Novosphingobium sp. G106: one gene and its partner. The protein of the gene in region 1 interacts with the protein of each later gene in a pairwise test. Links are inferred from orthologs where the notes say so. Each region holds a gene or a part of one and is shown on either strand. Other genes may lie near its edges.

Evidence for each region.
Region 2: the proteins of uvrB (region 1) and uvrA interact in binary tests that used the Escherichia coli proteins (3 or more experiments, as listed by UniProt). The link is inferred for Novosphingobium sp. G106 from one-to-one orthologs.

What each region holds. Positions count from the first base shown.
Region 1 is NZ_JAHOOZ010000001.1:5,029,164-5,032,278, reverse strand. The notes cover bases 128-3,027. They hold uvrB (excinuclease ABC subunit UvrB), read left to right. Parts: upstream 128-432; coding sequence 433-2,622; downstream 2,623-3,027. Other genes in these bases: KRR38_RS24375 (nuclear transport factor 2 family protein), read left to right, coding at 2,703-3,027; KRR38_RS24385 (DUF3011 domain-containing protein), read right to left, coding at 128-292. In the rest of the region: more of KRR38_RS24385, read right to left, coding at 1-127; more of KRR38_RS24375, read left to right, coding at 3,028-3,092; KRR38_RS24370 (hypothetical protein), read right to left, coding at 3,094-3,115. UniProt on the Escherichia coli protein: The UvrABC repair system catalyzes the recognition and processing of DNA lesions. A damage recognition complex composed of 2 UvrA and 2 UvrB subunits scans DNA for abnormalities.
Region 2 is NZ_JAHOOZ010000001.1:6,093,349-6,097,089, reverse strand. Bases 48-3,573 are described here. They hold uvrA (excinuclease ABC subunit UvrA), read right to left. Parts: upstream 3,179-3,573; coding sequence 248-3,178; downstream 48-247. Other genes in these bases: KRR38_RS29740 (calcium-binding protein), read left to right, coding at 3,422-3,573. In the rest of the region: more of KRR38_RS29740, read left to right, coding at 3,574-3,741. UniProt on the Escherichia coli protein: The UvrABC repair system catalyzes the recognition and processing of DNA lesions. UvrA is an ATPase and a DNA-binding protein. A damage recognition complex composed of 2 UvrA and 2 UvrB subunits scans DNA for abnormalities.

The DNA of each region.
Region 1 (3,115 bases):
TCACCCGGTTCTCAGTCGGCGCGTTGCACCGCACCTGGCGGCTGCCGCGCGCCGTGCAGCTTATCCGCCCGGCATAGCCGCGGTTGTCGCCATAGCCGGGACCGGGTCGCGGCGGCTGGATCTGCGGTCGGCCGGGATAGGGGCTCGGCAGCGGTGTCGGGCGGTCCGGAACGGGGCCGGGCAACGGGACTCGCCTGTCCCGCCAGGCCGGTTTGGTCTGGGCCAACACCGGCGTGATGCCTTGCGCGATCAATGCGGTCGACAAAACGATCGCGGCGAGCCTGCGAGTCATACGCTACCCTCCTCTGCGGGCCGCTTCTGCGACCATCTATCGACCGCGATTGTGCCCCATGCCTTGCCCTTTGCAAGCCGAACATTTTCGGTGACCCAGGCGCATTGCCACCGCGCAATCCGTTCCCCATATATTCCGCCATGGTCGAACTCGTCATCCGCCGGGGACTCGCAGAACCCGACACTTCCGAAAACTTCGTTCCCCACAAACCGCAGCGCCCGGAGAAGAGCGATGGCGGCAAGCCCTTCGTGCTGTCCTCCGAATATCAACCGGCCGGCGACCAGCCGACAGCCATCGCCGATCTGACCGAGGCAGCGCTGGCGGGGGACAAGACCCAGGTCCTGCTCGGCGTCACCGGCTCGGGCAAGACCTTCACCATGGCCAAGGTGATCGAACAGCTGCAGCGCCCGGCGCTGATCCTTGCCCCCAACAAGATCCTCGCCGCGCAGCTCTACGGCGAGTTCAAGAGCTTCTTCCCCGACAACGCGGTCGAGTATTTCGTCTCCTACTACGACTACTACCAGCCCGAGGCCTACGTGCCGCGGTCGGACACCTACATCGAGAAGGAAAGCTCGGTGAACGAGGCGATCGACCGGATGCGCCATTCGGCCACGCGTTCGCTGCTCGAACGCGACGACGTGATCATCGTCGCCTCGGTCTCGTGCATCTATGGCATCGGCTCGGTCGAGACCTATTCGGCGATGATCTTCGATCTCAAGAAGGGCACCAGCGTCGACCAGCGCGAGATCGTCCGCAAGCTCGTCGCGCTGCAATACAAGCGCAACGATGCCGCCTTCAGCCGCGGCAATTTCCGCGTGCGCGGCGACAGCCTGGAAATCTATCCGAGCCACTACGAGGACATGGCCTGGCGCGTGACCTTCTTCGGCGACGAGATCGAGGAGATCGCCGAATTCGATCCGCTGACCGGCAAGAGCGGCGCCAAGCTCAATCAGGTCCGCGTCTATGCCAATTCGCACTACGTGACGCCCGGCCCGACACTCAAGCAGGCGAGCGAGGCGATCAAGTTCGAGCTCGTCGAACGGCTCAAGGAACTCGAGACCGAGGGCAAGCTGCTTGAGGCCCAGCGGCTGGAACAGCGCACCAATTTCGACCTCGAGATGATCGCCGCCACCGGTTCCTGCGCGGGGATCGAGAACTACAGCCGCTTCCTCACCGGCCGCCTGCCCGGCGAGCCGCCGCCGACGCTGTTCGAATACCTGCCCGATGACGCGCTGCTGTTCATCGACGAAAGCCACCAGACCGTGCCGCAGATCGGCGCGATGTCGAAGGGCGACCACCGCCGCAAGATCACGCTGGCCGAATACGGCTTCCGCCTGCCGAGTTGCATCGACAACCGCCCGCTGCGTTTCAACGAATGGGACGCGATGCGCCCGCAGACGGTCGCCGTCTCGGCAACGCCCGGCGGCTGGGAAATGGAGGAAAGCGGCGGCGTCTTCGCCGAGCAGGTAATCCGCCCCACAGGCCTGATTGACCCGCCCGTGCTGATACGCCCGGTCGAAGACCAGGTGCAGGACTGCATAAACGAATGCCGCGAGACCGCGCAGAACGGCTACCGCACGCTCGTCACCACCCTGACCAAGCGCATGGCCGAGGACCTGACCGAGTTTATGCACGAGGCGGGGCTGCGCGTGCGCTACATGCACAGCGACGTCGAGACGCTCGAACGCATCGAACTGATCCGCGACCTGCGGCTCGGCGTCTATGACGTGCTCGTCGGCATCAACCTGCTGCGCGAAGGCCTCGACATCCCCGAATGCGGCCTCGTCTGCATCCTCGATGCCGACAAGGAAGGCTTCCTGCGCAGCGAAACCTCGCTGATCCAGACGATCGGCCGCGCCGCTCGCAACGTCGACGGCCGCGTCATCCTCTATGCGGACCGCATGACCGGCTCGATGGAACGCGCCATCGCCGAAACCGACCGGAGGCGCGACAAGCAACACGCCTACAACCTCGAACACGGCATCACCCCGGAATCGATCAAGCGCGACATCCACAACATCGTCGCAGACACCGCGAGCCGCGACGGCGTGCTCGTGGACATCGAAGCCGAGGGCGAGAACAACCTCGTCGGCCACAACCTGCGCAGCTACATCGAAGACCTCGAAAAGAAGATGCGCGCCGCGGCCGCGGACCTCGAGTTCGAGGAAGCTGGCAGGCTCCGCGACGAGATCAGGCGGCTGGAAGCGGACGAACTCGGGATACCCGACGGCGAGAAGAAAGCGCCGATCGTGGGGCGCAGCAACGAAGGCAAGCCGGGGACGCGCAAGGGGCGGTTTGGGAAGGAGAGCCGGCGAAAGTGGGGGCGGTAGGAGTCGCCTCGAGCGGTTGTTATAGGCCACTGTGTATCATATTATCTTCCATATTTCATAAAGCAATTCGGGAGAGAGCCATGGACAAGGACGCGATGATCGATATCGCCGAGCGGTCGATGCACTACCAGGACATCGGCGAGGTCGAGCAGCAGATCGCGCTCTATGCCGAGGACTGCACGTTCAAGATGCCGACCACCGCGGTGCCGATGTCGGGCCTCGACGAGTTGCGCAAGTCGGTCGCGGCTTGGCCCAAGGCGGAGACCAAGGCCGAGTGGTTCAATGCCGAGGGCAACCGCCTCGTCATGTGCTGGAACTGGCGCGGGGTCGGCGAGAACTGGCCCAAGGATATGCCGCTGCTGCGCGGCATCTCGATCTTTGAGTTCAACGAGGCCGGACTGATCCAGCGCTACGAAGATTTCTTCGATCCGGACTGGATGAGCAGGCACGCCGGCAAGGCGGCCGCCTGACCTAGAGCTTCCCGAACTTGCCC
Region 2 (3,741 bases), 1.1 Mb from region 1 along the record:
ACTCCCCTCCTCGGAAGTGGCCGGCGCCGCGCGGATATGGGGTCCTTGCGGAAGATCGATGCGGGGGATCGCGCCGGCCTGACGCGATAACGCGCGGGGGTAGGTTCGGTTCCTTTGATCCTCCCCTGCGAGGGGGAGGTGGCAGTCGCGTCGCGACTGACGGAGGGGTATCACCCTATCCTGAGAGCGGGACACCCCTCCACCACCCGCTTCGCGGGCGGTCCCCCTCCCCTTGCAGGGGAGGTTCTTACTCCGCGGCCACCCTGCCCCGTTCCAGCAGCGGCGCGAGGTAGTGGCCGGTGAAGCTGCGCGGGTTGGCGGCGACCTGCTCGGGCGTGCCCTCGGCGACGATCTCGCCGCCGCGCACGCCGCCTTCGGGGCCGAGGTCGATGATCCAGTCGGCGACCTTGATGACGTCGAGGTTGTGCTCGATCACCACGACCGAATTGCCCTGGTCGACCAGCCGCTGCAGCACTTCGAGCAGCTTGCGCACGTCCTCGAAGTGCAGGCCGGTAGTCGGCTCGTCGAGGATGTAGAGCGTCTGCCCGGTCGAGCGCCGGCTGAGCTCCTTGGCCAGCTTGACCCGCTGCGCCTCGCCCCCCGACAAGGTCGTCGCCTGCTGGCCGACCTTGACGTAGCCCAGGCCGACCTCGTTGAGCATGTGCATCTTCTCGCGGATCGGCGGGACGGCCTTGAAGAACTCCTCGGCATCCTCGACCGTCATGTCGAGCACGTCGGCGATCGAGTGGCCCTTGAACTTCACTTCCAGGGTCTCGCGGTTGTAGCGCTTGCCGCCGCATTCCTCGCAGGTGACGTAGACGTCGGGCAGGAAGTGCATCTCGATCTTGATCAGCCCATCGCCCTGGCACATCTCGCAGCGGCCACCCTTGACGTTGAAGCTGAACCGCCCCGGCTTGTAGCCGCGCGCCTGGCTTTCGGGCAGGCCGGCGAACCAGTCGCGGATCTGGGTGAAGGCGCCCGTGTAAGTCGCGGGGTTCGAGCGCGGGGTGCGGCCGATCGGCGACTGGTCGATCTCGATCACCTTGTCGCAGTTCTCGAGCCCGGTGATGCGGTCGTGCGGGCCCGCGATCACGCGCGCGCCGTTGAGCGTGCGCGCGGCGCCGGCATAGAGCGTGTCGATCGTGAAGCTCGACTTGCCCGAGCCCGAGACGCCGGTGATGCAGCAGAAGGTGCCGAGCGGGATGCTCGCAGTGACGTTGCGCAGGTTGTTCGCCCGCGCGCCCTCGACCGTGATCTTCTTCTTGTTGCCCTTGCGCCGCTTGGCCGGGATCTCGATCGCCCGCGCGCCGGTCAGGTACTGGCCGGTCAGGCTGTTCGGGTTCGACAGGATATCCTGCAGCGTGCCCTGGGCGACGATCTCGCCACCGTGGACGCCCGCACCGGGGCCAAGGTCGACCACGTGGTCGGCATGGCGGATCGCGTCCTCGTCATGCTCGACGACGATCACCGTGTTGCCGAGATCGCGCAGGCGCTTCAGGGTTTCGAGCAGCCGGTCGTTGTCGCGCTGGTGGAGGCCGATCGAGGGTTCGTCGAGCACGTAGAGCACGCCCGACAGGCCCGAACCGATCTGGCTGGCCAGCCGGATACGCTGGCTCTCGCCGCCCGAGAGCGTACCTGAAGTGCGGTCGAGGTTCAGGTAGTCGAGCCCGACATTGTTAAGAAAACCAAGGCGTTCGTTGATTTCCTTGAGAATGGCATGAGCGATCTGCTTCTGCGTCGGGTTCAGCTTTTCCGCGAGCGTCGAGAACCAGGCATAGGCATCGGCGACCGAGCGCCGCGTCGACATCGAGATGTCCTCGCCGGCGATCTTGACCGACAGCGCCTCGGGCTTGAGCCGCGCGCCGTGGCATGTCTCGCAGGGCTGCGCGGTCTGGTACTTCGACAGCTCCTCGCGCATCCAGGCGCTCTCGGTCTGGAGCAGGCGGCGGTTGAGATTGCCGATGACGCCTTCGAAGGCCTTGTCGACCGTGTAGCTCTTCTTGCCGTCGATGAAAGTCAGCGGGATCTTCTTGCCGCCGGTGCCGTGGAGGATGATCAGCTTCACCTCGCCCGGCAGGTCCTGCCAGGGCGTGGTCAGGTCGAAGCCATAGGCCTTGGCCAGGCTGGCGAGCACCTGCATGTAATAGGGGCTCGGCGGGTTCGACTTGGCCCAGGGCACGATCGCGCCCTGCTTGAGCGTCAGCGCCTCGTTCGGCACGACCATCTGCGGATCGAACAGCAGCTTCTCGCCGAGCCCGTCGCAGGCCGGGCAGGCGCCCATCGGCGCGTTGAACGAGAACAGCCGCGGCTCGATCGATTCCAGCGTGAAACCCGAGACCGGGCAGGCGAACTTTTCGCTGAAGACGATGCGGTTGGGCGGTAGGCCGGTGCCTTTCATCGCCCCGCCCGTGACGTTGGCACCGCCGGCCTGCTCTTCCTCGCGCCCCGGCACGACGCCCTCGGCGAGATCGACATAGGCCAGCCCCTCGGCCAGCTTCAGCGCCTGCTCGAATGAGTCCGCCAGACGCGTCTCGATGCCCTCGCGCACGGCGAGGCGATCCACCACGACCTCGATGTCGTGTTTGTACTTCTTGTCGAGCGCCGGTGCGGCCTCGATCTCGTACATCTCGCCGTCGATGCGCACGCGCGTGTAGCCGGCCTTCTGCCACTCGGCCAATTCCTTGCGGTACTCGCCCTTGCGCTGGCGCACGACGGGCGCGAGCAGGTAGAGCCGCGTACCTTCGGGCAGCGCCATGACCCGATCGACCATCTGGCTCACGGTCTGCGCCTGGATCGGCAGGCCCGTGGCCGGCGAATAGGGAATGCCGACGCGCGCCCAGAGCAGGCGCATGTAGTCGTAGATCTCGGTCACCGTCGCCACGGTCGAGCGCGGGTTGCGGCTCGTGGTCTTCTGCTCGATCGAGATCGCGGGCGAGAGGCCGTCGATATGCTCGACATCGGGCTTCTGCATCATCTCGAGGAACTGGCGCGCATAGGCGCTCAGGCTCTCGACATAGCGCCGCTGCCCCTCGGCATAGATCGTGTCGAAAGCCAGGCTCGACTTCCCCGAGCCCGACAGCCCGGTGATGACGATCAGCTTCTCGCGCGGCAGCGCCACGTCGATGCCCTTGAGATTGTGCTCGCGCGCACCGCGCACGGTAATGTGAGTCAGCGACATAGCGTGGCGGTGTTCCAGATTTGTTCGATTCGGGCAAGGGGCGGCGGCGCGGCGGGCGAGGCGGCCGGAACCTATGTGGGAAGGCTCCGGAATGGATGCAACACGCATGTGACGGCGACTTTGGCATTGCGAATGACTGACCGCTTCGTTAGCCCCAAAAACGGGCCTAAAATCAGGGGGAGCGCTGCGGTGGTTCAGCCGAGCGGAGCAATTGTGAGTCTGGCAACAGGGGCGGAGAAAGACGTGGTCTTCTCCCCGGACGGCAGCAAGCTTTACGTATCCAGCGGTGGGACGGTCACTGCCTACAGCGTGGCCAGCGGTGCCGTGACGGCGACATGGGCCGTCGGCACACAACTCGGCGGCATGGACGTGTCGACCGACGGCCATTACCTCGTCGCGACCGAACTTACCTATGGCCCTACGGTTTCCAGCACCGACAATCCTTGGGGAACCGCGCGCGACGTTTCGGTCTATCGGCTGGACCTGACGACGGGCGTGACCACGACCTTCACTACCAAGGCCGAGGGCTACGACGCCAACTTCTTCGATGCTTCGTTCACTTC